DNA from 3 places in the Labrenzia sp. THAF35 genome. Region 2 is predicted to be linked to each of the others. Evidence: riboswitches for the same ligand, from Rfam matches in the RefSeq annotation. Region 2 holds a riboswitch; each other region holds the start of a gene.

Region 1 (9,841 bases), 870 kb from region 2:
GCTCAGGCGTCTGACGATCCGATTGCGACCCGGCAGGCCATCATGTCGTCGGTCGGCGCGGCTGCCGGGCTCGGTGGTGGCCTGATGAAAGGGGAGATCGCCTATTCTCCTGCTGCCGGTAAGGCTGCCATCGCAACGATGAATGCAGCAGCCCTGACATTCGGAGACTATTTCCCTGCTGGCTCCGATCAGGGTGAAACCGGAGCCGCTGCGGCCATTTGGGAAGATCCGGACGGATTTTCCGCTGAGCTGGCCAAGTTTGCGGACGCGACTGCAAAAGCCTTCGAAGCATCCGGCAAGGACGGTCCTGCGGATGTCGAGGCTTTCAAGGCTGCGATGGGCCCCGTGTTCGGCTCTTGCAAATCGTGCCACGAAACTTACCGTAAGAAAAACTGACCGGCGGCATTCCGGGGTCTACCGCACACAGACTGCAACAGGCAGGCTCCAGACTGTGAGACAGATCAGCGGCTTTTCACCTTGCCCGGGTTGAAGAGCCGCTGTTTTGGCGTTTCGGTGCCAGGAAGACCCAGGGAGACCTCATGAAAAAGGCTGTCATCGTCCTCGTCGTTCTTGCGGTTGTTGCGGCAGGTGCGGGTTGGTTCCTGTCCGCGCCGACGAAGCTGAGCGAAGCCCAGCTTGCCGCCATTGCCCAAGGGGATGCGTCGCAAGGGGAACTTGTATTCTGGGCCGGCGGTTGCACGTCCTGCCATGCGGCCAAGGATGCCGCAGGAGACGACAAGCTGAAGCTTGGCGGCGGCCTTCGCCTGGAGACGCCGTTCGGGGTGTTTGTTGCCCCGAACATTTCGTCCAGTACGACAGACGGTATCGGAGCCTGGTCGCTTGCTGATTTCGCCAATGCCATGACGCATGGCACATCGCCGGACGGGCAAAACTATTACCCGGCGTTCCCTTATACTTCCTATGCCCGTATGTCTGGCGAAGACATCGGCAATCTATTTGCCTTCATGAAAACGCTGCCGTCCGTCAACGGCAAGACGCCACCTCACGAGCTCGGTTTTCCGTTCAATATCCGTCGGGGGTTGGGGCTGTGGAAACGGCTGTTCCTGGATCCGTCACCCGTCATAGCCGCCCCTTCAAGCGGGAACGAAGTCGACCCTGCCCTTTGGGACCGCGGGCGGTATCTGGTGGAAGGGCCCGGCCATTGCGGTGAATGCCACACGGCTCGAAATTTTGCAGGGGGACTGGATCTGGCGAAATGGCTCGGTGGCGCACCGGCTCCCACAGGAAAAGGCCGTATTCCGGACATTACGCCGGTTGATGGTGGTTTCGGCAGTTGGAGCGCAAGCGATATTGCCTATTATCTGGAAAGCGGCTTCACGCCTGAATACGATTCCGTCGGCGGTGAAATGGTGCATGTTCAGGAAAACATGGCCAAGCTTCCTGCCAGTGATCGTGAAGCGATAGCCGCCTACCTGAAAGCCATCCCGCCCGTTGCGCCGACAGCCAACTGACGACACCACGCGGACATTTTGTCATTCCATGATTCAATCGCAGCAAATTTCAATCGTACCCGTTTCAACCGAAAGCGACCTGGCGCCGATCCGGCACCTGTTTCGGGCCTATGTCGACTGGCTCGGCATCGACCTTTCCTACCAGGGCTTTGAAGAAGAGCTTGCAGGTCTGCCGGGGAAATACGCGCCGCCGTCCGGGGCGCTTTTCCTGGCGAAGGATGAGGAAGGCTCGGTTCTCGGTTGTGTTGGCCTGCGAGCGTTCGGAAAAGACGGCGCGTGTGAAATGAAGCGGCTCTACGTCCTGCCGGACGGACGCGGCAAGGGTGTGGGTGGTGCGCTGGTGGAGGCTGTAATTGCAGCGGCGGTTGCCGCCGGCTACCGGGAGATGCTGCTGGACACGCTGCCAAGCATGACGGGTGCCATCAAGCTCTATAAAGCCGCGGGGTTTGAGCAAGTTGGCGCCTATTACGATACGCCGATCCTGGAGACGGTTTTCTTCAAAAAGCAACTGAACGGGTGAACAACTGACGCTTTCAAACAAAACCACCTGCGAGCAGGTGGTCAAGTTTCGCTTTTTATTATTGGGTCGTTTTGCCCGTGCACAGTTATTCAAGAAGTTGGAACGGGTATCTCCATCAAGTTGTAGAGCCGGTCCATTGCTATTCAACTAAGGTATAATACGTATTTCTCAATCCGGTTGCAAGTCGTTCATCGATCAGGTTGCAATGATCGCTTCAACTTCGACCCTCAACTGTGGGTGAAACAGAGCGGCAACACAGACCAGCGAGCTGGCAGGAACCTCATTTTCATAGAGTTCTGCAAGGGCTGACCGGATTTCCGGCAAGTCGGTCATGTCGGTGACGAACACGGTTACTTTCACCAGATCTTTCAGTGATCTTCCATAGTGGGCGGCGATCGTGTGCAGCTGAGCGAACACCGCCTTGATTTGCGGGCCGGCCGAATCGGCCTGAGCAGGTGTGCCGAAAGCTGTGAAACCGGATGTATAGACCGTCTGTCCATGCCGAACGGCGTGAGTATAGGGGCCTGCCGGCAGGCCCAGTTCCTCGAAATTCTGTCGGGCAAGAGGCATCGTTTTTCCTTTTCTGATTACGGCAGGCGGGCTGAAAGGAACAGCGTTGCCCTTTGCACGGGCGGGCCAAGAAAGAAGGCGATGACGGCAGCAGCGGGCCAGGCCAGACGGAAGGCATTCATCCATTGCCAGAAGAACCTGTCGCTCCAGCCGAGGTTCAGGAATGTGACCCAGCACGACATCAAGAGCGACAGACCCAGTGACATCAGCAACGTCGCGATCAATCGGTTCTTCATGACTGACTACCTTTTGATCGCTTCGCTGGTGCCGATTTCGCCCAGTTCTTCAATGTAGCTGACCTGTGTCAGGTTCTGCGCGAGATAGGCCTTGGTGTGCGGCATTTCGAAATGGGCGGCCAGGGCGTCCTTGTCAGTCCAGCTTTCCCACAGGGTGAACTTGTCGGGATCCTGCAGGTTCTGCCGGATTTCAAAGAAATTGCAACCGGGTTCGTGTTGGGTTTCAGCCACAAGTCGGCGCAGTTCCGTCTCTGCCCTGGTCCGCTCCGCACCTTGTTGCAGTTCGATACCAGCGCTGATGAAGTAATTGCCCATGAGTGTCTCCGTTGCGTTTAAGGACGAAGACAGATTTATTGATTTCTCTAATCTCAATCTATATCGAATAATGAGAGTTTAAATTTTGAAAATGAAATCATGCTCGACGACATCGCTTTGTTTGTTCATATCGCGCGTAATCGAAGCCTGGCAAAGGCTGCCGCGCATCTCGGATTGCCTGCGGCAACGGTGACCCGGCGCCTGGCGAAGCTGGAGGAAACCATAGGCACGCAGCTGGTCTTCCGCTCCGCGCGGAAGTTCGATCTGACGGTGGCGGGTGAGGCGTATTTCGAGGCCTTTGCCGACCTGGTTCAAAACGCTGAGACGACATTGGACGGGTTAAGCACCGATCTGCACGGTCTTCGGGGAGCGTTGAAGGTGGCGGCGCCTACCAATATTTCCATCGGCATCCTGCAGCCCATGTGGTCGGATTTTCTCAAGACCTATCCGGAGATCCAGCTGACGCTGACGCTCAGCAACGAGAACAAGGATCTGCTGGAACACAGGGTCGATATTGCCCTCCGGGCCGGACCCCAAACCGATGAGCGGCTTTACCAGAAGCGTCTCGGGGTGGTGGCAACGGTTCTCGTTGCGGCGCCTGCTTATCTTGAACAGGCGGGTGCCCCGGAAAGTCCGGACCAGATCGGCCGGCACAAGGTGGTGCGGGTGTCCACGCTTCCGCAATGGCAACTGACAAATCGGGAAACAGGCTGCCGCGAAACCGTGCCTGTCGATGCACGTGTGGTTGTCGATGACATCAGTCTTGCCCGGCAGCTGGCCGGCGACGGTCACGGGCTCGCACTGTTGCCTGTGAGCGAGATTTCCGATGACCTGATTTCAGGCCGCCTCACACCTGTGCTCGCAGACTGGCAAGGGCAGCAACGGGATATCTTTGCGGTATGGCCCACCGGGCGGCTGCTCAACGCCCGGGCGCGCTGCCTGCTTGATTACATGGAACCGTTCATGGCAGCGCTTCCCGTGTTTCAGGGAACTGTCGTCCAGCGTGATCCTGCAAGATCCGCTTGATGTCCTACGCTGTGTAGGGATTGCAGCGGATGTAGCGCGGCTGATCGATGTAGCTGGACATGACCGCAAGCCATGCGTTGCATTCGCCTTGAGTCTTGAAGCAACCGGCCTGGGAGATGATGTATTTCTGGCTGAAATTGAAGACCTTGCCACCGGCAATGCCTTTCCAGCCGCTGCCGGTAAAGGTGCGGCAGTCATAAGCTGTGTTGTAGGTGCTGGGGATGTCCTGCCGGTTCTTGGTGAAGGTGGGGGAGAACAGCAGCGTTTCCACTACGTTGCCGCCGGTCGTGTCATAGGACTGGCATGCGGCAAGGCTCAGCGTGGCGGCCATGACCGGAACCAGGCGCAACCCCTTTTTCAGCCCATCAGCAAGGCGGTGCGGAAGTGTGCGGTAGCAGGTCATCACGGGCTCCAGTGAACAGCATCGGTACGGTCCAGGACCGTTCAATTGATTGATTTGCAACAACTCTCACATGAGCCGAAGACTTGGTCAAAATCAAGTCACGTTCGCTCGGGTGGTACCCGCAAGGGCGTGTGAAAGGAATTTAGGTTCCCGGGCGTGCGAACTGCTCCGCACGCCCGGAAAATCCTCGGGTCTGACGAAGTGTCAGGCCTTGTCGGTCACCAAAAGGGCAAAGGCCTGGGTTTCGGCGACTTCCTTCAGCCGGTCGAAACGGCCGGAAGCGCCGCCATGACCGGCTTCCATGTTGGTTTTCAGCATCAGCAGCTTGTCACCTGTGCCGGTTGCCCGCAGCTTGGCAACCCATTTGGCCGGCTCCCAGTAGGTCACGCGCGGATCGGTCAATCCGCCTACCGCCAGGATGGCCGGATAGGCCTTTGCCTCGACGTTGTCATAGGGCGAGTAGGACGCGATGTAATCGTAGGCTGCCTTGTCCGTGATGGGGTTGCCCCATTCCGGCCATTCCGGCGGCGTGAGCGGCAGCGTGTCGTCCAGCATGGTCGACAGAACGTCGACAAACGGAACTTCGGCAATGATGCCGCCGAATTTTTCCGGTGCCAGATTGGCAATCGCCCCCATCAGCATGCCGCCGGCCGAGCCGCCCTGAGCGACGATACGGTCGTGCGATGTGAAGTTTTCCGCAACAAGATGGTCTGCTGCGGCTATGAAGTCGCTGAAGGTATTCTTCTTGTTCTCGCGCCGCCCATCCTTGTACCAGTGGAAGCCCTTGTCCTTGCCGCCGCGAATATGGGCGATGGCGTAGACGAACCCCCGGTCGACCAGCGACAGGCAGTTGGTGTTGAAGCTCGCCGGAATGGTGATGCCGTAGGAACCATAGCCGTAAAGCAGCAGAGGTGCGGAGCCGTCGAGCCTGGTGTCCTTGCGGTAGAGCACAGACACCGGCACGGTTTCGCTGTCGGCTGCGGGAGCCATCAACCGGCGGGTGACATAATCGTCCGCATCATGGCCGGAAGGCACTTCCTGTTCCTTGCGCAGAACACGCTCGCGGGTCTCGACATTGTAGTCGAAGGTCTGCGATGGCGTTGTCATCGAGGAATAGGTGAAGCGGATCGTGCTCGTGTCGAACTCGTAGCCGCCGCCAAGGCCGAGCGAATAGGCTTCCTCGTCGAAGGCGATGGAGTGCTCGATGTTGTCTGCAAGCCGGCGGATCACGATGCGCGGCAATCCGTCTTCGCGCTCCAGCCGCGTCATGAAGGACTTGTAGACGCAATGCGACAGGATCAGGCATCCTGCCTTGTGAGGCACAAGATCGGACCAGTTTTCGCGGCCGGGATTGCCTTTAGGCGCAGTGACGATCTTGAAGTCCTCGGCGCCGCCTGCGTTGGTCAGGATGTAGAGTGTGTCGCCGTGATCGTCGATGGAATACTCGATACCGGTCTCGCGCTCTGCGACAAGCACCGGTTCGGCGGTCGGGTCGGTGGCCGGGATCATCCAGACTTCGGAGGTCTCGTGATCATGAATGTCGATGACGATCGTGTCGCCCGACTGGGTCTTGCCGACGCCCATGAAGAAGCCGGCATCCTTTTCCTCGTAGACGAGAACGTCGCTCGCCGGATCGGAACCGACTTCGTGACGGAAGAGTTTCGAGGGCCGGTGGTTGGCGTCGAGGCGAACGTAGAAGACATAGCGGCTGTCTTCCGAGAAGACGCCGCCGCCGCCCGTATCCTCGATGGCGTAGTCGAAATCCTTGGCAGACTGGGCGTCGCGCAGCTTCAGTGAATAATATTCCGAGCCCTTGTCGTCATAGGCCCAGGCGATGAGCTTGTGATCCGTCGACTGGCTGACGCCGCCGATCCGGAAATATGTCGTTCCTTCGGCTTCCTTGTCGCCATGGAGAAGAACCGTTTCCGCGCCGCCGTCACGCGGGGTGCGAAAGAAAACCGGTTGCTGGCCGCCGGTTTCATACTTGAGGCCGTAAGCGAAGGGGCCGTCGGGAGCAGGAACCGAGCTGTCGTCTTCCTTGATGCGGCCGCGCATTTCCGCAAAAAGCTTCTCCTGCAGAGCCTTCGTCGGCGCCATCTGCGCTTCGTGATAGGCATTCTCCGCTTCCAGATAGCTGCGGATGTCGGCATCCAGCACGGACGGGTCTTTCATGACCTCCTGCCAGTTGTCCGCCCTCAGCCAGGCGAAATCGTCCTGGCGGGTAATGCCGTGGGTCTCAAGGGTGAGGGGGCGCGCTGCGGCGCGCGGGGGAAGGGCATCCTGTTTCATGGATCGGAGGTAAGATTTTTGAGCCTTGAAGGCAAGGGTCAATACTGCCGAGGCGGCAGGGTGTTTCCGCCTCCTGGCCATCCTGTCGTGCTTTCGGACAAGAGCGGCGACCCGCAAAAGTCTTTGACATTTTTCAGGCGTTCGCGCACTTAGGAAGAGATGGTTCCCGACTCCGAACTCCGGACCGGGATTAAAAGGGAACACGGTGCGACGAGCCCGAAAGGCTGCAAATCCGTGACTGCCCCCGCAACTGTGAGCGGTGAGCAAACCTGAAAGCGCCACTGGGGAGACCCCGGGAAGGATCAGGCAAGCAATGACCCGCAAGTCAGGAGACCTGCCATTTCACCTTAAACCTTAACCCGGGCGGGGTGCCCCGGAGGAGTGAGTGACATGGCCAATCGGCACCTGCCGGCAAAGTTGCACATTCGGTTCCTGACTGCCCCGCGAAATCGCGGAGGGCGATATGAACCGGAAATTTTCTGCTGAATTCTCAAGACTTGCCAACCTCCTGACCGAGGCTGATCCGCTGGCGACGCGCGCAGCACGCGCGATGGTTCCCGATGGGCTTCAAAAATCTGTTGTCAGCAAGAACATGGGTAATGTAATAACATTACATGATGATTGTGCCAAACGTACCCGATCCGGCCGTGCCCTGTGCAACGAGGAAAGCAATGCCTTTGCTTTTCCGCAGCCTCCTGTCGGTTCACTGGCAGAAGCCGTGGAGGCGCGTCATGAGCAATGATCCGCACAAGATATTTGTCTGCACGACCTGTCGTCACAATGGGCAGACTTGCCATCCCGGATATGGGCTGATCTGCAAGCTGAAGAGTGCAATGGCACAGGCAGTGCCTGTCGTTGGAGACGAATTCGAAATCAGTGGAACAGCCGACATGGAGAGCTGTTCGAGACCTTGCACGCTGGCATTCAAGGCCACCGACAAGGCGATCTACCTCTTTGGGGACATTGAGGACGATACGGACATCGACGACCTGGTCGACTACGCCAATCGGTATCGCCAGATTGAAAATGGATGCGAGGTGACCGAGGAAAGCCACGGCAAGCGCTGGAGCGCATCGCAAGGCCGGCTTCCGGCAGCGATGATCGTTTCGGAAGCTGACGGGACGGCGTTCTCATGACGGGGATCGATCTGTTTGTCCGGGAGGTCAGCTGGAAGACGGGGCAGGGCAAAACCATTCTGCATCCGCTCAGCTTCGGTCTGCCTGCCGGTGAGGTTCTTGGAATTGCCGGCGCCAATGGTGCCGGCAAATCCACCCTGTTGCGGCTGCTCTATCGCTTCCTGAAACCGAAAACGGGCGAAATCCTTCTGGATGGCACGGATCTCTGGCACATCAGTGCCAGGGAGGCCGCCAAAACGATCGCCGCCGTGCTTCAGGAGCAGCCGACCGACTTTGCCTTGTCCGTGCGCGAGATCGTCACACTCGGTCGGCGTCCCCATGCAACCGGTATTGCCGGCGCAGGCAAGCGGGACGCCGAGATCGTCGATGACTGTCTCGGGAAAATGGATCTGCTGTCCTATGCAAAAAGAGCCTTCGGCACATTGTCCGGGGGGGAAAGGCAACGGGTGATGGTGGCCCGGGCGCTGGCGCAAGAACCAAGGCTTCTGGTGCTGGATGAGCCGACGAACCATCTGGACATCCGTCATCAGCTCGAGATCGTCGAGCTGATTGCCGATCTGGACATTACCATTGTCACCAGCCTGCACGACCTCAACCTGGCAAGCCGTGTCTGCGACAAGGTCTTGCTGTTGCATGAGGGCCGACTGGTTGCCCAGGGAATGCCGGAGACGGTGCTGACCCCCGGCAACATTGAGCAAGCCTATTCGGTACAGGTCCGTCTGGAGCAACTGTCTGCCAGCCGCGAGCGCTACCTGACCTTCCATCTTTGAATTTCTGGAGACTTAATATGAAAAAAATTGCCCTGGGCCTCGCGCTCACCTTTCTGTCTGTACCGGCAATTGCGCAAACGACGGTGGAAAGCTGCAACCGCACGGTGACCTTCGACACGCCGCCCAAAGCAGCCGTTTCGAATGACGTCAACCTGACCGAGATGATGCTGGTACTTGGCCTGCGCGACCGCATGGTTGGATATACCGGCATTTCAGGCTGGAAGACGCTGGACGCGGAAATGCGTGAGGGCGTTGCCGAACTTCCCGAACTCGCGTCGAAATATCCGAGCAAGGAAGTGCTGATCGGGGCCGACGCCGATTTCTTCTTCGCCGGCTGGAACTACGGCATGAAGGTGGGTGGTGAAGTGACGCCTGAAACGCTGGAGCCGTTCGGCATCAAGGTCTACGAGCTGACCGAATCCTGCATTCATATCGGCGACAAGCCGAAGGCGTCTCTGCAGGATCTCTATAACGACCTCCTCAACCTCGGAAAGATCTTCGGTGTTGAAGACACCGCGCACGATCTTGTTGCGGCCTACAAGCTGGAGCTGGACCGGATCGCGGCAACGGTGCCTGCTGGTGAAGAGCCGCTGCGGGTCTTTGTTTACGACAGCGGCGAGGACAAGCCCTTCACCGCCGGACGATATGCCATGCCGACAGCGCTTATCGAGGCAGCCGGCGGCGTCAACGTGATGGACGATTTTGAAAAGAGCTGGGCGACCGTCGACTGGGAAACCGTGGTGGAAAAAGACCCGGACATGGTCGTGATCGTCAACTACGGCGAAGTGACGGCTGACCAGAAACGCGACTTCATGAAACACAATCCCGCCCTGGCCAATATTGCAGCCGTCAAGAACGACCGTTTTGTCGTGCTGGACTATGTCGAGGCAACCCCGGGGCCGCGGAACCTCAAGGCCATCGGAAAGCTCACCGAAGCGTTCTGGGGAGAGTGAGCCTTGCAGAAGATGCTTCGAACTGCCGTTGCAGGCAGAAACGATAGACCGGCATGAGCCTGCTCACGGCCAAAAGCGCTGGCCTGCGCCGGTTGCGGGGGAATGGGGTATTGCTTCTGGCCGGCGTGCTGGTGTTGGCTATTTCCATTGT
Region 2 (9,841 bases):
TGGCTTCGTCCGGTTCTTCAAGCGCACCGACCGCACGGGCGGCGCTGTCAAAAAGATCCATTTGATGCGGGAAGGCATCGCGGAAAAACCCGGAAACCCGCAAGGTAACGTCGACACGCGGTCGTCCAAGTTCTGAAAGCTTCAGAATTTCGAACCCGGTGACACGGCCCGAACCCTGCTCCCACACCGGACGAGCCCCAATAAGCGCCAGCGCCTGGGCAATGTCGTCACCTCCGGTTCGCATGTTGGCAGTGCCCCAACATGTCAGGACCAGCGATTTCGGCCATTCGCCTTCTTCCTGGAAGTACCGTTCTGCAATGAGAGATGCGGATTGCCAGCCGAGCCGCCATGCGGTTTCGGTCGGCACTGCACGTACATCGACGGAGTAGAAGTTCCGGCCAGTGGGCAGCACATCCGGACGCCCACGCGAAGGCGCGCCGGACGGCCCGGGGGCAACGAACCCACCTTCCAATGCCGTCAGCACTGCGCTTGTTTCAGCGTGTCCGGAGCCGGTTACAGCCGGTCGCAGAACCTGGTTTAGATCATCCAGAACAGCAAGGGTCGATTGCCACGCCTCAGGCACTCCGCGATTACCCGCAACGATTTCGCGGGCAAGAAGCTCGATACGTTCAACCGTATCGCCTTGCGATCTCCAGGGAGCCTCCAGAACAATTGCAAGGAGCTCCGGTCGACCCTGCTGCCAGGGGGCAGAAAAATCGCAATCCAGTGGATCAAATCCATCAAAACCGAGGTCCGAAGCGATAGCCCTTTGCAGGCTCCGCTGTTCCGGCCTGTTGCCTCGCGGTACCCTTGCCAACGCAACCAGCAGATCCATCAGAAGATCGCCTTCGGGACTTTCGCCAAGAATATGCAGCCCGTCCCTGATCTGCAGTTCCTTCAGGTCGCACAAGTGAGCGTCGAGGCGCGCAAGGCGGGTTTCCTCGTCCATGGTCTCGGTAATACCGATATCCTTGTCCAGACCATGCCGCGCAGCGGTGTCCAGGATGTCCCGCGTCAATGCCTTAAGGCGGCGCGGGTCAACGCCGCTCGCCAGATAATACTCATCAAGCAGCGTCTCCAGCTCTTCGGCGACGCCATGGCTCTCCGCCCGGGCCAAAGGCGGTGTCAGGTGATCGACGATGACGGCCGAAGTCCGTCGCTTGGCCTGCGCCCCCTCGCCTGGATCATTGACGATGAACGGGTAGATGTTCGGAATTGGCCCCAGAACGGCTTCCGGAAAACAGCTTTCAGCCAGGGCCAGTGCCTTGCCGGGCAGCCATTCCAGATTGCCGTGTTTGCCGAGGTGAATGACGGCATCGACGGCGAATTGTTCCCGCAGCCAGATGTAGAAGGCAAAATAGTGGTGCGGCGGCACCAATGCCGGATCGTGGTAGGTTTCCTTCGGATCGATGTTGTAGCCACGCGCCGGCTGAATACCGACCACCTGATTGCCGAACCGGTGCAGGGCCAGGCGGAAATGGCCATCCGTTACATGAGGATCGTCCGACGGTGCTCCCCAACGATCAACAACTGCTGACCGAACAACGTCGGGCAACTGGTCGAAGGAGCGCTCGTAGTCCTGAAGCGACAAGGCCTGATATTCTTCCTTGGCTGATCGGCCCTCCAGGGCATTGGTTACGCCCGAAGTCAGGATTTCCATCAGATCGGCGGAGCTTGCTGGAACCTTGCCGGCGTCATAGCCCGCGGCGGCCATGACCTTGAGCAAATGAACGCATGACGCAGGCGTGTCGAGCCCTACGCCGTTGGCAAGACGCCCGTCCCGGTTCGGATAGTTTGCCAGGATAAGGGCCGACTTCTTGGCTGCGGCCGGTTTCCGGCCGAGTTTCCCCCAGGCGGCCGCAAGCGCCGCGGTAAACATGATCCGATCCGGAACAGGCGTAAAGGTAACCGGCGTCGACTGGGTGGCCTCATCGAAGACCCCTTCTTCCTTGAAGGAGACAGCACGGGTCAAGATCCGGCCGTCAATCTCCGGCAAAACGACATGCATGGCGAGGTCACGTATCGACAAGCCCTGATCGCTGTCTTCCCAGCCCTCTTTGGACGAAGACGAAAAGACGACCTGCAACACGGGTTTGCCGGGTCGATCGAGCGGTGTCGGCTGATGGGCTGCTCCGGCCTTCGAGACGGCGAAGGCAGTACCGTTCAACACGACATCAGGCGGTGCCTCATCGAAAAGGCTTTCCAGAACGGCGACGGATTCCGCTTCCTTCAGGCTGGAAACATAGATCGGCAGTGCATTTACGCCGGCTTTGTCGAGAGCAGCGATCAACGCATCCAGTGGTGCGGTTTGGGCACCTTGCACCAGAGCGCGGTAGAAAGTGATCGCTGCAACAGGTCTTTCAGGATCCCGCCAGGAGGCCTTCAGTTGCGCTATATCCGGGGCGGCCTTGCCAGCAAGATAGATACCCGCGCGAGGAAGAGGCACCGGATGCGCGGGCTCTTCTCCCTTTCCGATCAGGTGCGCTGCATATCTCAAGGCATTGGCGTAATTCTCCGCGCCGCCTTCCACACAATATCGCCAGAAGCGATGCACTTCAGCTGGTGATCGGGTGGAGCGAGACGTCAGTTCTTCGTCCCACTTGTCGTCGCCCGGAATGACAATCAGATCGATGCCATTCGCGCGGACTTCTTCTTCAAACCTTTCCAGGCCGTAGCGCCAGTACTCCACTCCACCCAGAATTCGCAGAACGATCAGCCGAGACCCACGGACGGTCTGTTCGGCATAAAGATCCACCGAATAGGGATGCGACAAGGCCATGAGATTGGCGAGCCGCAGGCCTGCCCGGCCTGTTCCAAGCCGTGATTGCGCAGCGGCAAAGCTTCCCAGTTCGGTGTCTGCAGCGGACAGGAACAGAATGTCGGCTGGAGACTGGCCGAGGTCGACCGCGTCCCCACCGTCATCGATCCGGCGCGTCTGGCTGGCGAGAATGTGCATGCTTGGTCTTTATTTCCAGCTTCTATCCAGCGTGTCAGGCAGCAGCCGTCAATTCACCCAGCAGGCCGCGAACCGCAGTCAGGTCGAGGCCCTTCAAACCGATCACGACCAGTCTGCCACTGCTCTCGGCGCCGGCGGCGAACCAGGTTTCGACACGCGGTCCGACAGCTTGAACCATTGCAGGTGCTGCCTTGCCCTCGATTTTTACGGCCCCCTTGATGCGCAGGACGCCTTTTTGCGCCATGGCTTCCAGAACCTTTGCCTCTGCATCTTTCAGGCTGGCGAAAGACGAGACTGCCAGCACGTGACTTTCAAAATCATCGTGATGGTGATGATCGTGATGATGGTCGTCATGGTGATGATCATGATCATCATCATCGTGGTCATGGTCATGGTCGTGGTCGTGGTCGTGGTCATCATGATGGTGATGATGCTCGTGCCGATCAGCCATATCGTCCTCGGCAGCAGAGCCTCTGCCGAGCAGAACTTCAATCGGAAGCGTGCCTTTTTCGGATGTCACCACGTGAACCGCCGGACGAACATCGGCGGCGATCTTCTCATGCACATGCTTCAAAGCGTCTTCGGAGACGAGATCAGCCTTGTTCAGAACGACGAGGTCTGCGCAACGCAATTGGTCGTGGAAGAGTTCTTCAACAGGACTGTCATGATCAAGCGCCTCGTCGGCGGCACGCTGCGCGGCAAGTGCATCTTCATCAAGTGCGATCCGGCCTTCGGCGAGTGCAGCAGCATCCAGCACCGTGACAACACCATCTACCGTTACCTTCGGCTTGACGCTCGGCCAGGAGAAGGCCCGAACGAGCGGCTGCGGCAAAGCCAGGCCAGAGGTTTCGATAACAATATGCTCCGGCGGATTGTCCCGCGCGAGCAGCATTTCCATGGTTGGCAGGAAATCGTCGGCAACGGTGCAACATATGCAGCCATTGGTAAGCTCAACCACCTCTTCCGCGGCGCAATCGGGATCAGCGCATCCATTCACCAGGGAACCGTCGAAGCCCATGTCCCCAAACTCATTGACAATAAGGGCAATGCGTTTGCCATTGGCGTTGGTAAGCAAATTGCGGATCAGCGTGGTCTTGCCTGCTCCGAGAAACCCAGTGACGATCGTTGCCGGAATTTTTGCGCCCGGCTGCAGGGATGAAGTGGTCATAATTTGATATCCGGTTGTGATGTGGGTTTCAAAAGTATCGGCAGGCCCGCAGCAACGAAGACGACCTGTTGGCACCTATGCGCCATATCCTGGTTCAGTCGTCCCTGCACATCGCGGAACGACCTCGACAGACGGTTCTCCGGCACGATCCCCATACCAACTTCGTTGGAAACGAAAACGCACGGCCCCTGAAGTTCCTTCAGAACCGCGCAAAGTCGTGCCGTTTCGGCGGGGATGTCCTTGTCTGCAAACAGCAGGTTCGACAGCCACAGGGTCAGGCAGTCAACAAGAACCACCCGGTCTTGCCTGCATTCGTTTTCAAGCACCGCTGCAAGTTCGAGCTGTTCTTCCACGGTGAGCCAGGACGGGCCGCGTTGATCTTTATGAGCGGCGATCCGGCTGGCCATTTCATCGTCGTGGGCAGCACCAGTCGCGATATAGATTTTTTGCAGACCGGTTTCATGGACAAGCTTTTCCGCGAACCGGCTTTTTCCGGAGCGGGCGCCGCCGAGGACCAGCGTCGTCCTCTCGCCGTTTGAATGCGTCATTCCTTCTCCCAGCCGTCCGCCCGACAGCGCCATAGGGTTGACAATGTGACGGCCGGTCTCCTGGCTTGCGGCTCAGCGCGGTCTGTACCCCTTCCCGGCCCCATCAGGACGCCAGTGGTTTTCGTACAGCCACTCACCGCTCACAGTTGCGGGGGCAGCTCCGGATCTGGACTTGAAAAAGACCGCACCGGATTCCCGTTTCATCCGGATCAGGCAAGGCCTTTTCCGGAACCGTCGGTTTCTTCCTAAACGTATCTTGAGGCCGACACAAGCAGCAGAAAGTCGCTGACGACTAACCTTGAAAATCGGCCAGGCAGTCAACAAGGACGCCTTCTTGCGACAAAGTCAGAAAAAGGCACAGCGGATTTAGCCTGCCCGGGGTGTTCCAATCGTCGCGAAACGTAGGGTTTTCCAAGCTCGACAGAACGCCTAGCCATCTGAAATATATCGAGTTTTCCACACCGAGATCAAAAAAATGACGGCTTGATGAAAAAAACGCCCTCGGGGGCTTGGCAAACGGATCAAGCCTTTGATATACGCATCTCCATCGACGGGGCGGCAACGCGCTGGCCCCGAGCGTGGTGATCCCCAGTAGCTCAGTTGGTAGAGCAAGCGACTGTTAATCGCTGGGTCGCTGGTTCGAGTCCGGCCTGGGGAGCCATCACCACCTCTTCCTAATCCTCCCGAATGCTGCGTTTCTGAAGACTGGAACACTGTTCAGTGTCCGGATTGATCTTATTCACGTTTGATCTTGCAACAATCTGCACCGCCTCAAAAATCGACAGCCATTTGATGCGAACGCGTCTTTCGCAGCAGTAACGTTCCGTATCATCTTCCTAAACAACATTTCCTGGCTACGTTTTTAACGAAGATCGCGCCTCCAGTGGCTCTGCGTCTTTGAATAGCGCTTCTTGATAAAGCTCCAGGTTGCTCCTATCGTGATTTCTCCAAAGGGAGCATCATGGAAAATCGCAGCTAAATCCAGCACCCCTGAACCCGCAAATCTTCAAATGCGTGGTACCTTTTATGAGCGGCGACAACACACACACCATTGCCACCGTAACCGCAGCACCAGGTTATGCCGAATTTCTTGAAGCCTACTGCGACAAGGAACAGCCCCTGCTGATAAAGGGACTAGCGAAAAACTGGCCCGCGCGGGAAAGGTGGCAATCCGGCCGATTACGAGCAGAACTCCATACACTGCCAAAGGTCCGCGACAGAGGTGTCTTTTTCGTCAGCCGCTCCCCCGTACTCGAACAAGATATCGAGATGCCGGATTTCCTGAAGGAGATCCTCGCGTCCGATCGGATAATGCAAGATTCCGTTGCCTGGAGGTTCTGGATCAACAGCAGGAACAACCGGACAGAGTTCCACTACGATACCAACGCCGAGAATGTCATCACAGTTCAGGTGAAGGGCCGTAAGGAATGGGTACTGGTTTCGCCCGAAACACCGCTACCGTGCTACCCGTTCACCAACTTCTCTCTACTGAAAGACGAAGAGCGATTGCTGAGGAACAAGCGGTTCTACAAATTCGATCTGGAGGAAGGCGATCTTCTCTATCTGCCGCCACATTGGTACCACCGGGTGGTTGCCAAGGAAGACGAGAACATCAACATCAATTGGACTTTCACGAAACGCGAAACTTCGGTCATCTCAAAGGAATTCAAGCGTGACATGGAGCGGTGCGGCCTGCTGCATTCATTCAAGAACAGTGATTCCGCGCTGGTTCGGCGCTGTTACGAAACCGCTATCCGCGCCCTTCCAAATGTTGGCGGTATTGGCTGGGGTCTGAAATCGTTCATTTCATCGCCCTATACGCCAAGCCGCGGAGCATTGGTCAGCCGCTTCTTCAAGGAATTGCTGCAAATACCGAATACGCTGCTGACACTTCCAAACGTTCGCTCAACGCTGAAAAAGGTCGACAAGACCTAACCGGCGAACGCGCAGCCACCAATCCCACAAGTTCGGCGCGGTATGTAGACTACCAGCGTATATGCCGGGCTACGTATTTGAGAATTGCTCTCCCGCAATCCATACGCCCTCGACCTCATAGGCATTGCCAAGCTGTACGAAGTCAGCCGGATAGCCTTCTTCGAAACGACCGAGCGGGCGCCCGAGAATGTCCGCAGGATCACTGGTCGCCATTGCAAGAGCAGCTTCAACCGGAAGCTCGAGTGTGCCGGTGAGAAACTTCAAGGACGCCGGCAAATCTATATCGGCGCCGGCAAGCGTGCCGTCTTCGAGGGTCAATGTGCCATCGCGGCGAAAGATTTCCCGACCTCCGAGAAAGAAGGACGTAACATGGGTGCCGGTCTGGGACATGGCGTCGGTAACGATAAAGATCCTGCCCGGGCCAGTCTTTGACTTGAGCGCAACCCGCATCGCGACCGGGTCGACATGGACACCATCAGCAATGATGCCCACGTTGAGCGCGCCCAGATCGAGCGCGGCGCCCACAAGGCCGGGCTCGCGGTGTTGCAACGGGCTCATGGCGTTAAAAAGATGGGTGACCATCGAAGCACCCGCTTCAGCCGCTGTCTTGCACTGCCGGTATGTTGCTCCGCTGTGGCCAAGACTGATGTGAATTCCCGCGTCAGCCAATTCCCGCATCTGTTCTGGCGGCACCGTTTCCGGTGCAACAGTCATGATGAGGCTTGGCAATTCCCGCGCCGCGCGCTGGTAAAGCGCCATATCTTCGCGGTTCAAAGGCCGGATCAGATTCGGGTCATGCGCCCCCTTGCGCCCCGCGAACAGATGCGGCCCTTCGAGATGCAGACCGTGAAACCCCTTCACACCCCGCGACCAGGCGGCAATTCCCAGATCAACGACTTTTCGCGTCACCTCGGGCGTGTCCGTGATCAAAGTCGGTGTCAGGGCTGTTGTACCGAGGCTGACATGGGCGGCGCAAATACGTTCGATATCGTCGACTGTTTCCGCATCCCCCAGCATCAAGCCGCCGCCGCCATTGACCTGCAGATCGATCAATCCCGGCGCGAGAATGCCGTCACCAAGATCGACAGTCTCTACGCCAACGGGCACCTGATCGGCCGAAAGAAGGCCAGCCACCTTGCCATCTTCGACAAGCAGGGCAGCATTCGCATGGATTTTCTCACCATCGAAAACCCGGCTGCAGAGATAGGCGGTTGTGGAGGTCATACGGTCTGGGTGACTTTCTTCAGGTGCTTGGGAACGTCCGGATTGAACCCGCGCTGCCGTGCAAACCATTCGATGAAGGCGTAGAAAGAAACAATCTGCACCAAGGCGTCGGTCAATGGATGCCCGGTTGCCTGGAACGCCAGCTTTTCTGCCCGCTCCACCTTGTCGGTCGTTGCAAAAACACTTCCACCCTGGTCCACCATGCGATCCGCAGCCTGGGCTAGCCCCTCTTCGGCTGCATCGCGCACGCCAAGTGCCAGGATCGGGTATCCGTTTTCGACGATCGAGACAGGACCGTGCATTACCTCGGCGGACGAATAAGCCTCCGCATGGATCTGGCAGGTTTCCTTGAATTTCAGCGCAGCTTCATTTGCGATTGCCAGACCAGGTCCGCGTCCAATGACATAAAGCGAACCCCGCTGCTCGATCGGCTTGGCAAGCGCGCGCCAGTCCTTGTCGATTGCTTTTTCAAAATGCTCCGGCAAGGCAGCCAACGCATCGAGCAGTTCCTTGTCAGCTCCGATTTCCGCCAAAAGCAGCAAGCCCGCCAAGACGGAATTGACGAAGGTCTTGGTCGCGGCGACGCTGCGCTCAGGACCTGCGCAAATATCGATCGCGGCGCTGGAAAGCTTTGCCAGTTCACTTCCCGACGTGTTGGTAAACCCTACCGTGAAAGCCCCCTGCTCGGTTGCACTTTCCACAACCGAGAGACTGTCCGGGCTGGCGCCGGACTGGGAAATTGCAATCACAAGAGCCTGACCCAGCTTGACCTTGCCACCGTAAACCGAGGAAACGGATGGGCCGAGAGAGGCCATGGCAAGACCAAGGTAGATCTCCGAGGCATATTTGAGAAACGTCGCAGCGTGGTCAGAAGAACCGCGAGCGACGCTTGCCAGGAACACCGGCGCGCCTGCCTTCTTTGCAATGTCGCGGATCAACGGGTGTCCATCGGCCAACAGACGGCGCGCAGCGTCCGGGATTTCTTCGATTTCCCGGCGCATGTGCGTCGGCGTGGCCATGGTACTTGCTTCAATCATCAGGATTAGTCTTCCGAAATCTGAAGTTCGGCGATGAAGTCATATGCATCGCCGCGGTAAACGGAACGGGTGAATTCGACGACATTTCCGGACGCAAGATAGGACACACGTTCTATTTTCAACCCGGCAGACCCGGCCGGCACACCCAGAATATCGGCATCGATAGGCTCAAGATTGCGGGCTGAAATGCGCTGGATAGCGCGAACAGGCTGCAAGCCGGCCGTGCGCAGGATGGCATAAAGAGACGTGGTGACCCGCTCCGGATGAGGCAGGACGCTCTCGGAAAGGGAGGCCCGCTCGATTGCCATCGGGGTGCCGTCTGCCTTGCGAAGCCTGTCGACGCGGGCAACGCGCTGTCCTGACGTGAGACCGAGCGTGAACATTTCTTCAGGCGAAGCTGGAAACAGTCCGCGGCGCAGCCACTCGCTGCTGGCGGAAAGACCACGGCGTGCCATATCCTCGGAAAAGGACGTCAGGCTGGAAAGGCGCTGTTCAACCTTGTGCACCTTGGGCGCAACGAAGGATCCGCTGCCGCGCTTCTGGACAACGACCTGATCCTCAACAAGCCCGGCAACTGCCTTGCGCACCGTCACACGGGACAGATCCGTAATGGAGGCAATCTCGCGTTCAGACGGAAGCGGCTCATTCTCCTTCAGCACGCCGTCGTCAATAGCCTGCTGAATGCGCCGCCGCAGCTGCAGGTATCGGGGACCGCTGGAATTCGCCAACCAGTCACCATTTTCCAGCAAGGAAATGAAGTCAGTCATGAAAAGGGGCGCCTTAGGAGATGAAAATAATACCTTTCAGATACCAATTTAAACTCTATCGAAACCGAAAATCAAGTGTTAAAACAATTTCCGAACCTGCATCACCACCGATGGAGCACCCAACGGAAACGTTCCCGAAGCGTGATTGCCTTGAGAGACTTAATTCCGCGATACGAAACTTGGTGTGCCTCCGAGTTCCTGAACCA
Region 3 (9,841 bases), on a different replicon from region 2:
CCCGCATGATTGTTTGACGGCTGGTACCAAATGCACGGGCTATGGCGGAAATGCTTTTGCCGGAACTCAGCGCAACCCGCACCTCTTGCTTTTGGCTGTCTGTCAGGCTTGGCCGCCGACCCAGAACTTTCCCTTCGGACTTGGCACGTCTTAGGCCTGACTGCGTTCGCTCGATGAGCAAATCCCGCTCGAACTGGGCAACGGCATTGAGCACGTTCATGGACATCGTGCCGGCGGAACTCGCCAGGTCGACACCGCCAAGTGCAAGACAGTATACCCGTACTCCTTCGTCGGCCAATGCCTTTACTGTTGAACTGACGTCTATCGCATCCCGGCCGAGGCGATCGAGTTTCGTCACGATGAGAATGTCGCCCGGCTCTAAACGGTCCACCAGCCGAGCGAATTCCGGACGCTGCGTTATCGGCACACTGCCGGAAATAGTCTCGGTCACAATCCGGCGGTCGTCGACCTGGAACCCCGCCGCCCGGATTTCTTCTAACTGGTTTTGCGTCGTCTGTCCGGTCGTTGACACGCGGGTATAGGCAAAGGTGCGTGACATAGCGTCATTCCTGTCCGAAAAGGCTGTTCAAATTAGTTAGCTGTCCAGAATGATGTCAAGGTAATTTGTGGACAGGGTGTTTTGCCCCTGTACGCAATCGGACGTTTTCGGACACAGACATGGGTCATCGGCAGTCATAGTATGGAGTGAAAGATGGCCCGGCGGTTGCTTTTCAAGGACCAGGGACGGCAGGAATTTTTCGATATCCCGACAGAGAAAACAGTCTGATCCATCATTATTCCCCGTCGCCTGTCGACCGGCTTGAAATCGAGCTTCGGCACCGACAGTGTGCAAGTTCCCAGGCATTGAATGTCATCGCGAACGCATCAATTACGTGTCGGATTTGTGCTTTCGCGATCAAAAAAAATGCGCCATAATAAAACCTGTTTGGTTTTCCATTCGGCACAAAGTGCTGGGAAACGAACAGGGAATTCGGATATGGCGGACCCATGCAGGGCGTCAGGAGCCGAAGCCGCCCCCGCGACTGTATGCGGAGAGTGCTGACCGGACATGCCACTTGCAACGAATGTTGTGGGGAAGGCCCGGCAAAGCGCCACGACCCGCGAGCCAGGAGACCTGCCAGACATTCACTGAAAACCCTTCTGTCGGGTGTGACAGCAAAGAGGATAAAATGACGACACAATCTGCAAAAACCACCGTTTCCGCGACGAAAATCGTATCGCTTGCTTTTGCTGCGGTACTGGGTGTCGCGATTATTTCGATCACGGGTCACGTGCAGGCGAGCGCTTTGCACGACGCAGCACACGATGTGCGCCACGCGACCGGATTCCCGTGTCACTAAAATGCTGACTCGCCTCTTGGTCAGCGGCTTGTTCGCTGGTGCTGCGGCGGGGCTTATCGCGGCCCTGCTACAGCTTATTTTTGTTCAGCCAGTCCTTCTCCATGCGGAGCTTTATGAATCGGGGGAATTGGTCCATTTCGGAACCGAGGCAGTCAGCGCTCAACAAGAGCTGGGCGGGATCGATCCTTTGCGCGATGGCCTGAGCGTCATCTTCACGATGCTCACCTATACCGGTTATGCCTTCATTCTGCTCGCCGGCATGGCAATTGCCGAAATGCGCGGTGCGGTTATAACGGGTCGCAACGGCCTGCTTTGGGGTGTTGCAGGGTTCGTCGCGTTCCACTTCGCGCCCGGATTCAGCCTAGCTCCCGAAGTGCCCGGCGTCGCGGCGGCGGATGTTTTTGCCCGGCAGATCTGGTGGTGGGCGACCGTCCTTACCGCAGGCGCCGGATTGTGGCTGATCGCATTCGGCCGCAATTGGATGGCTTGGGGCGCAGCAGCAATGCTGCTGCTGGCACCACACGTGATCGGCGCGCCAGAGCCGGACACCTTCACCGGCCCAGTTCCGACCGAGATCGGGGCAATGTTTGCCAGCCGTGCCTTTGGCGTCGGAATGGCAGCCTGGCTTCTGCTTGGTTGTTTTGCAGGTTTTTTCTGGCAGCGCGAGGGGGCGAGGGTCGGCGCAACGCAGGCGGCCTGATCCGGAATCTAAATCATAACCGACCGGGCGAAACATCTCGTTTTGCCCGGTTTCTTTTTAAGGAAACCTGAAACCCCATGGAACGCTCTCTCGCACTCTTCGCCATCGGGCTGGTCTTTGGCGGAGGCATCGGCTTTGTTGTTGCCGCAAGCAATGGTGTCGCTCTTGACGGTCATGACCACTCATCAGCCAGCGATCACCAGATGCAGACCGCATCAGTGGAGCTCAAAACTAATCATTCCGGCCAAACCGCTGGCCACAACCACAACAGGACTACCTCTGTACCTGGCGGTCCCGATGCACCGTCCTTGAAAATCAGTGTCTCGAAGGATCCGGTTAGCGGCTACAATCTTCATATCATGACGGAAAATTTCAGCTTTGCTCCGGAGCGGGCAGGCTCGGATCATGTGTTGGGCGAGGGCCATGCCCACGTATATGTAAATGGCGTGAAGGTCGCGCGGCACTACAGTGCATGGCTCCACCTGCCGACTCTTCCAAAAGGTGATGCGACGGTTGAGGTTACGCTCAATTCCAACGATCACCGCATGCTCGCTGTCGAGACGGAACCGCTTAAGGCTACGGTGACTGTGAACGTGGAATAGGCTTATAGCGCCGGAATGCGCGCTCTGAGGCAGAAACGGAGACGTCCACATGGTCGGGCGTCTTCGATCCAGCCTTTGTCCGTTGCCAGAAAATTTCGGGCCGTCGAGATGATGTCAGCAATGTCGTCTGGAAAGATGAGGCCTGAAAAAAGGTATGCCGCTCTACCAACCCCCTGAAACGCCACCGCAATCGGTTGTTCACAGGCCCCCATGCATTCAATCTGTGTAACCTCAATCGCCATTCCTGATTCGTTCAACGATCGACGCAATGCATCAAGATCTGGCGAAGGGTCGCATTTGCATGTACTGCAAACGATAATACGGTTCATTCGGTCACCTTTGACAGGAGCGGTGGCACAGCATAGCGAAAACGTACAAAGCAATACATTATTCGTCATGCGAGTTAGATCGTACTGTGTTTAACAATTTCATTCCGACAATTGCGAAATCGCTTGAACCTAAAGTGGCTAGAGGGTGTAAACAACTCACCAGTTTGGAAACCCGACTCAGGAACTTCTTATGGCCCAATCGCAATCTCGTGAATTCCTGGCAACAGGTAACGGCTATAGGTTTGCCCATTCTGCTGGACCGCGACGGGCCTGCGCGCGCTTACTGGCTAGTGTTCTGTGCCCCGACCAATGTAGCTAAAGAGGCCGGCAACGACCCAAAAGCTACGCGAACTCAGATCCCAGAATGCATTATAGCAGCGAGTATTAATCAGGACCGCGCCGATGCCGAAGTTTTAGACGTAACCCAGACACCCACGTTTTTCGTTAACGGCCGTCACCTTAGTTCGTTTGGCGAGGCAGAACTGCGAGCTTTGGTGAACGAAGAGGTAGCCTCTTCGCGGATGTAACCAACAACAAACGGGATATGTTCGAATGGTGATGGCAATCAAATGACACCGCGCTGCACGAACGAATTCGATCCACAAATTGGTTGCTTAACTTCCGAAAGATAGCAATGCACTTTGACGCTACCCAAAACCCCCAGTCCTCAAAAATCGAGCTCGGTCAAGAACCGCCGCTGCTTGGTTACGAAGGGGTGTATGGCATGTCGGACCGACGAGGGGTTTCACTGCGCTGGTTCGCTGGTTCAGCACTCACTGGCGTCACATCCCTGTTCTTGATGGGCGGCGCGCTATTCGCTGCCTTTGATGGCCAATACGAAGTTGAAAGGGCGAAATCCTCGAGTGCTTTATTGAATGAGTTGTCGATCTCGAACAACGGTTACAGCAAAGAAGACAGGTTTCTGCGATCGGCGACTGAATATTCCAGCAAGCAATTAATAGATGTGAATATTGTCTCCCGTGAGGGCGACAGAGACAACATTCGCGCTCAACCACATATTTTCATCAGCGCTACGCTTGCTACCAAGAAAGACCCGTCGCTTGCATCTCAAATTCCGGCCTTCAGTACGCTGAACATATTTTCTAGGAGTGCGGAGAAAGAAGCGACAGGGGCAACCGAGGGAGTTGCAACTTCTCTTCTTGCCGACTCGCTGTACGGTGTGAAATTGGCCAATGATGTCAGTATAAGCCTTACACCATTTCCATCATCGAACACGGATTTCGATTTGGACAAGACGTTGTCAGAATCGGAAATTGAATTGAAAGTTCGCAAATTTATCCGGACCCGTTCGGTGGATGCAACTAACATGGATTATGAAGCAGTGATTGATCCTGGGCGTTTCGACTTCAATTTGGCGCTTCAGCCAGATTTGGAGCGCTATGCGGTTCGGATAACGCCGGAAAACGTTTCTTTCGTGTCAAAACGCGATGACGATATTCGGTTAGCCGGAATGGATGAAAGCATTGTGCCAGTGGCTCAGGGGCAAAACCTTACGGGGACCCTCCTAAATCAGCAGGTTCCAGAAGTAGAAGCTGCATCGATCACACTTGCGTTTCAGCGATTGTATGGAATCTCCAAACTTGAAGACGGACAACGACTCCGAATAGCGTACGCGCCCTCACAGGACGATCCGGAGCGAAAGCTGCCCGTGCGTATCAGTCTGTATAGCGATACGAAACACGAAGCGACCGTTGCCCAATCAGACGGCGGCGATTACATCAAAGCCCGGCCGCCTAGCACCTTTCCAGCAGCAGCCTTTGCTGACGCGGATCGTGTCTCCCACAGCGGGCCAACGCCAGCGCTATACGATAGTCTTTATCAAACTGCACTTGAGCAAGACATACCAAAAAACGTTGTAAATGAACTTGTTCGCATGTTGTCCTTTAGCATCGATTTCAAGGCCTCCATTAGGCCTGGTGCTACCATAGAGCTGCTATACTCCAGAGATGACCGTAACTTCGGATCTAAGATCCACTTTGCTGCGCTGAGCAATGGCAAGACAACGCTGGAATTTTACCGTTTCCGGACGCCTGACGATGGAGCTACTGACTTTTATGATGCGTTCGGCCAAAGCGCAAAAAAGTTCCTGCTCAGGAAACCGATTGATGGTGGCAAGTTCCGATCCGGCTTCGGCATGCGTCGGCATCCCGTCTACAAATATTCAAGAATGCATAAGGGAGTGGACTGGTCTGCTCCGCGCGGGACACCGATCATGGCTGCTGGAGATGGTACCGTGATAAAGGCAGGTTGGAGTTCCGGCTATGGGAAGCGAACTGAACTTCGACACACCAATGGGTACACGACCACCTACAATCATCAGACCGGATTTGCCAAAGGCATAAAGGAAGGTGTTCGCGTCAAACAGGGACAAATCATAGGTTATGTTGGCTCGACTGGACTTTCAACAGGACCTCACCTTCACTTCGAGATGCTAGCTAATGGCCAACCTTTGGATCCAATGCGAGCCAGACTTCCAGAAGGACGCGTGCTCGATAGAGAAATGCGCGAAAGATTTGAGTCCGAACGCAGTGCAATCGACAACTTATTACGTGACGCCCGTAGGCCTCGAATTTTGCAACATGACTACAATGAGGAAGCGTTCAATCAAGCAATCTGATGTTGAACTACAAAGAGGTCTATCTTAGAGGTTTTTCGATCCTTTTAATTGCACTAAGGCCACCGCAAGTGTGCGTTACCATTAGGATCCGTGCCGCCGGTAACGCCAACAGTACTGCAACACGTTTACTGAGTGCTTGTTAGCTAGACTCAAAATACATTTCTGACGCGTCGTGTGCCGCAGTGCATGATATCGGAAGTCTTTGGCTGCAAATCTCCTCCGGCACGAAATCAGCGCCCATAAGATCAAACTCTGGGAAACGAAAGGTAATTCAATAAAATTTTGCTTACCGTCGCCTTAGTCTTTGAAAACTCAGTTGCATAAATCTTCCAAGAGCGGTCATCCATTCGTCCAACGAACGATCACTCACAATTGGCCGCGTTCTTTGAAAGAGCAGATGAAAGACTGCGAAACTGAGCAGCAGCGTTACGCCCCAGGAAATTAATGTGTCAGAAAGGAAGTGACCGCCGAATGCGATTCGGTTTAATGACAGGATGAAGCAAAGCGGCAACACGAATAGCAGCGTCGCTTTGCGCCACGTAGCGGGAACTAGAAAGGCGACTGAAGTCAACCAAATGGCGGAAGACGCTTCTCCAGAGACGAAAGAACAGTTTCGGTCACAATAGTCAGTGACTTTCCAGACAGTTTGATAGGGTAGGTCTCCGCCGAACTCAGCCACATGTTGCGGTCTCGGGCGACCCCAATTGTCCTTCAAGATCAAATTTACGAGCACGCCGGGGCCAAGAACCAGAGTCGACAGCAGAAACAAGGGTTGGCGGAGTGGCATGAGCGGTGGACGATCGGGGATAAGCAACTTCAGAACGAACACAGCAACACAAGTAGTCGCAACCACCTGAACTAGAAATATGCCGAGATACCTTACGTCTCTGAGAAACGCCATGTTCTTCGCCCAGAAACCGAAAACTTCTGAATAAAACAATCCGCTCGACCAAATATCGGCACCGGGAAAGATAAAGAAAAACAGCGACACGGCACAGACATACAACCCGATCGAAATCATCGGATGTGAAACACAGGAGTCGGTCAGCTTCTTTAGAATCGGCTTTGGGCTGTTTTCAATAGGTACTTTGTTCTTCATCGCCGGTATTTTGATCGAACTTCGAGGATTGATCCTATGCATCTAGAAGGTGTCCGAGGTGTTTCACAGGTGTCAAAATGCCGCCCGCTCCAACAAACCGGAGATGTGTTCAAGCGGACTTTCTGGGTTAACCGTCAACCTGTTGTTGGATGTCTCAATCCGGTTCATTCGAACGTCGATTGCTCGCGCTGGCCTTCTGCGTTGGAGCTGATCTTGCGTCGTCAGCTGTACAACTTGCGATTAGAGTTTCTGGCCGATCAAGGGTAAGTCGCTGCACGACCCACCGCGGGGTTCCAATTAGTTTTGTGGCTTCGCGTTGAGTGCACAGGTTGGTCCCATTCTACTCAATATGCTCTTTGCTGGGTTTAGAAGATTGATTTGACGAAATGTTACCACCAACTCGAGCCGTGCTCAGTCGGTGCCGGGCGCGTTTCTTTTCACGAAATCTTGAAACACTTTCAGCGTCTCTTCGCTGACATGATGCTCGATACCCTCCGCGTCTTGCTCGGCCACTTCTGCGGAAATTCCTAGTGTAACCAGGAAATCGACGACAATCCTGTGCCTCTTGCGGCAGGCTTCCGCCAGTTGGCGGCCCGCCTCAGTCAAACGTATATCGCGGTAGCGCTCCTTAAGGATAAGACCTTCTCGCTTCAGCCTAGCAAGATTTTTCGATACCGTCGGCTGCGCAACGCCAAGCCGTTCGGCAATTTCTACCGGACGCGCAGACCCGTTCAGGTGGATCAGTTCCGCGATGAGTTCCACATAGTCCTCGACCATTTCACTCTGGTGCGCGGTGCGCACAGCCTCGAACCCGCTGGCCTGTTCATCGACACTTCTATCGGACACCTTGGGTGAAGGACCGGTCATGAACGGAACACATCCTCTTTGTTTTCATGGTGATTGTGTATGCCGTGAAATTAGTCACTTGACAATGCGTTAGATCATCCTAAGAAATTTAGCCTAGTCTAAATATAATAGGCGCAGCTATGAAAACTCTCCTTGCCAGCGCAGCGATCTGCCTTGTTCCGCTAACCGCGCAAGCCACCGCAATCAAAGAAGCCCCCTGGGCTCCACGTGCAGCCGCTTATCGGCACACCTTGTTTCTGGGAAACCTTTCCCCAGTCCCCTGGGAGAAAATTGAAGCCAGCTGGAACCGCGCCGTTCCAGGCAGCTCACTGCCGTATGCCGCGGTTTCCAGAGCAAGTGACGAGGAAGCCGCTGCTCTTAACAGTGCTCTTCAAGTGCAGGACAGGCAGGCGCTGTTTGAAGCGGCAACGGTCATCGTTGCTCAGGGGATACTGCGTCACCTGGAAAATGCGGATGCCAGGCTCGGAACTCCAGAAGCAGCCACTGAGTTGGCCAAGGCCGAAACGCTTTACCGCGCCTTTGAAGATGCTATTCGCGCCGCCGATGAGCCTGCCGCTCGCCAGCTTGGCAGGGCATGGCTCATCCTAAACTCGTCCCTGGGCAGTGGCGGCGTTCTGGGCCAAGGCGGACAGGAAAGCAACAAGGCAGAATTCGCAAACGCCCGCAAAGATGTTTCCGATTACATTCGTACCAACTACTTGCCGGCAGAATTTGCAACTCGTGACAAGCTGGCTCCTGTTCCGGAAACGGTTTTCCTTTCTGGACCGGAAGTGAAACTGCCCGCAACATTGCCTCCGGGATCAAACATCGCCGATCAAAGCGAGCTGCCGCGCCTTATTCTTCAATTCGAGGAAGCCGGTGAAGACGAAGCCAACCTGCCGCTTGTCGCTTATGGCGACATGCTGTTTGACAGTCCTGAGATCTTCGGCGGTCCGGCGCAGGAACTTGGGATTGCCTGTTCCACCTGCCATAACAGATCTGACATCAACAGGGAGTTCTTCATTCCGGGCCTCAGCTATCGCCCCGGGGGGATGGATGTCGACGGTGCTTTCTTCAATCCGATGTTCAATGACCGGAAGGACGATCACCTCGATACGCCGTCGATGCGCGGTATACGGTTCACCGCGCCTTATGGCCGTGACGGACGCGAACCCAGTCTGCGCCGCTTCATCCGCAACGTGATCGTTACCGAATTTGCCGGCAAGGAGCCGACCCCGTTCCAGCTTGATGCGCTAGTCGCCTATGTCCGTGAGTTCGACTGGCTGCCGAACCCGAAAATCGACCGGGCAGGCCGGCTGACCGACAAGGCCTCCGACGCGGCAAAGCAGGGTGAAGCCATCTTCAATACTGATTTTCCAGGACTGAACGGCAAGTCCTGCGCGTCCTGCCACACGCCGGATCAGAACTTCACGGATGGACTGACACACGATATCGGGAGCTCAGAGCGGCCTTTCCCCGGAGGCACGGCCACAGCCTTCGAAACGCCAACGCTGCGCAACATTAACTTCACCGCCCCCTATATGCATGACGGTTCGCTGCCGACGCTGGCCAGCGTTGTGGATTGGTTCAACGACACCAGGAATCTTGGGTTGGACGAAGAGCAACGAGCAGACCTGACGGCGTATCTGGAAGCCATCGGCGATGGCGAAGAGCCCTATCAGCGCTTTGAAGGCCGTGACAGTGTCTTCCGCCTGTCCTGGGAAGAGCTGACCACCTTCGCGTCGACCCTGGACACACTTCTGCCCGCCCGTGATGCCCAGAATATCGCGTTGCTCATCGACACGGTTGCGCCGGATCTTGCAGCCGACGCCAGCGTGATGACCAATCAGGCGGCAAAACCCGAAATCTATGAACTCAGCGCTATCCTGAGGGCCGTGGGCGATGCCAGCGCTGAAGGAGACTGGGGCGAGGCGGAACAGCAATGGCAAAAGTTCAATACCATGCAGGCCGCAATTGACGAGAGGATGTTTTGATGCTGAACCGCCGCACGTTCCTGGCCGCTGCCTCCGCCAGCTTCGTCCTGCCGGCTTTTGCCGCCGAGGAGGGTCTGACCTTGGCCTTCATACCGCAGGAGAACCCGGAAAAGCTTCTGGGAGATATCAAAGTCATCACCGGCTGGCTTTCGGAGCAAATGAGCGTCCCCGTCACCGGTTTCGTCACTTTTGACCATGCAGCCGCCGTCGAGGCGCTTCGAAACGGCGATGCTGACATTTCCTTCATGGGCGCCCTGCCATTTGTTCTCGCG

What was found. Region 2 has a riboswitch for cobalamin ahead of cobU (bifunctional adenosylcobinamide kinase/adenosylcobinamide-phosphate guanylyltransferase). Riboswitches for the same ligand answer to the same signal wherever they lie in the genome.
Region 1: another riboswitch for cobalamin. It lies ahead of FIU93_RS17165 (hypothetical protein); the one in region 2 lies ahead of cobU (bifunctional adenosylcobinamide kinase/adenosylcobinamide-phosphate guanylyltransferase).
Region 3: another riboswitch for cobalamin. It lies ahead of FIU93_RS30770 (CbtB domain-containing protein); the one in region 2 lies ahead of cobU (bifunctional adenosylcobinamide kinase/adenosylcobinamide-phosphate guanylyltransferase).

What each region holds. Positions count from the first base shown of each region.
Region 1 is NZ_CP045380.1:3,745,002-3,754,842, forward strand. Features, by position in the region: gene FIU93_RS17120 (cytochrome c) at 1-396, shown strand, start outside; gene FIU93_RS17125 (cytochrome c) at 540-1,472, shown strand; gene FIU93_RS17130 (GNAT family N-acetyltransferase) at 1,501-1,992, shown strand; gene FIU93_RS17135 (RidA family protein) at 2,188-2,562, opposite strand; gene FIU93_RS17140 (DUF2798 domain-containing protein) at 2,580-2,798, opposite strand; gene FIU93_RS17145 (putative quinol monooxygenase) at 2,805-3,113, opposite strand; gene FIU93_RS17150 (LysR family transcriptional regulator) at 3,213-4,139, shown strand; gene FIU93_RS17155 (hypothetical protein) at 4,144-4,542, opposite strand; gene FIU93_RS17160 (S9 family peptidase) at 4,747-6,831, opposite strand; cobalamin riboswitch at 6,975-7,188, shown strand; gene FIU93_RS17165 (hypothetical protein) at 7,295-7,573, shown strand; gene FIU93_RS17170 (DUF1636 family protein) at 7,563-7,967, shown strand; gene FIU93_RS17175 (ABC transporter ATP-binding protein) at 7,964-8,737, shown strand; gene FIU93_RS17180 (ABC transporter substrate-binding protein) at 8,755-9,690, shown strand; gene FIU93_RS17185 (iron ABC transporter permease) at 9,744-9,841, shown strand, end outside.
Region 2 is NZ_CP045380.1:4,615,020-4,624,860, forward strand. Features, by position in the region: gene cobN (cobaltochelatase subunit CobN) at 1-2,956, opposite strand, end outside; gene cobW (cobalamin biosynthesis protein CobW) at 2,991-4,124, opposite strand; gene cobU (bifunctional adenosylcobinamide kinase/adenosylcobinamide-phosphate guanylyltransferase) at 4,121-4,672, opposite strand; cobalamin riboswitch at 4,705-4,923, opposite strand; tRNA gene FIU93_RS21215 (tRNA-Asn) at 5,258-5,333, shown strand; gene FIU93_RS21220 (cupin-like domain-containing protein) at 5,699-6,607, shown strand; gene nagA (N-acetylglucosamine-6-phosphate deacetylase) at 6,677-7,831, opposite strand; gene FIU93_RS21230 (SIS domain-containing protein) at 7,828-8,868, opposite strand; gene FIU93_RS21235 (GntR family transcriptional regulator) at 8,874-9,635, opposite strand; gene FIU93_RS21240 (N-acetylmuramic acid 6-phosphate etherase) at 9,841-9,841, shown strand, end outside.
Region 3 is NZ_CP045382.1:112,062-121,902, reverse strand. Features, by position in the region: gene FIU93_RS30775 (recombinase family protein) at 1-559, opposite strand, end outside; cobalamin riboswitch at 931-1,158, shown strand; gene FIU93_RS30770 (CbtB domain-containing protein) at 1,191-1,361, shown strand; gene FIU93_RS30765 (CbtA family protein) at 1,363-2,061, shown strand; gene FIU93_RS30760 (hypothetical protein) at 2,139-2,663, shown strand; gene FIU93_RS30755 (DUF1636 family protein) at 2,666-2,992, opposite strand; gene FIU93_RS30750 (M23 family metallopeptidase) at 3,627-5,630, shown strand; gene FIU93_RS30745 (phosphatase PAP2 family protein) at 5,917-6,771, opposite strand; gene mntR (manganese-binding transcriptional regulator MntR) at 7,141-7,596, opposite strand; gene FIU93_RS30735 (cytochrome c peroxidase) at 7,716-9,569, shown strand; gene FIU93_RS30730 (phosphate/phosphite/phosphonate ABC transporter substrate-binding protein) at 9,569-9,841, shown strand, end outside.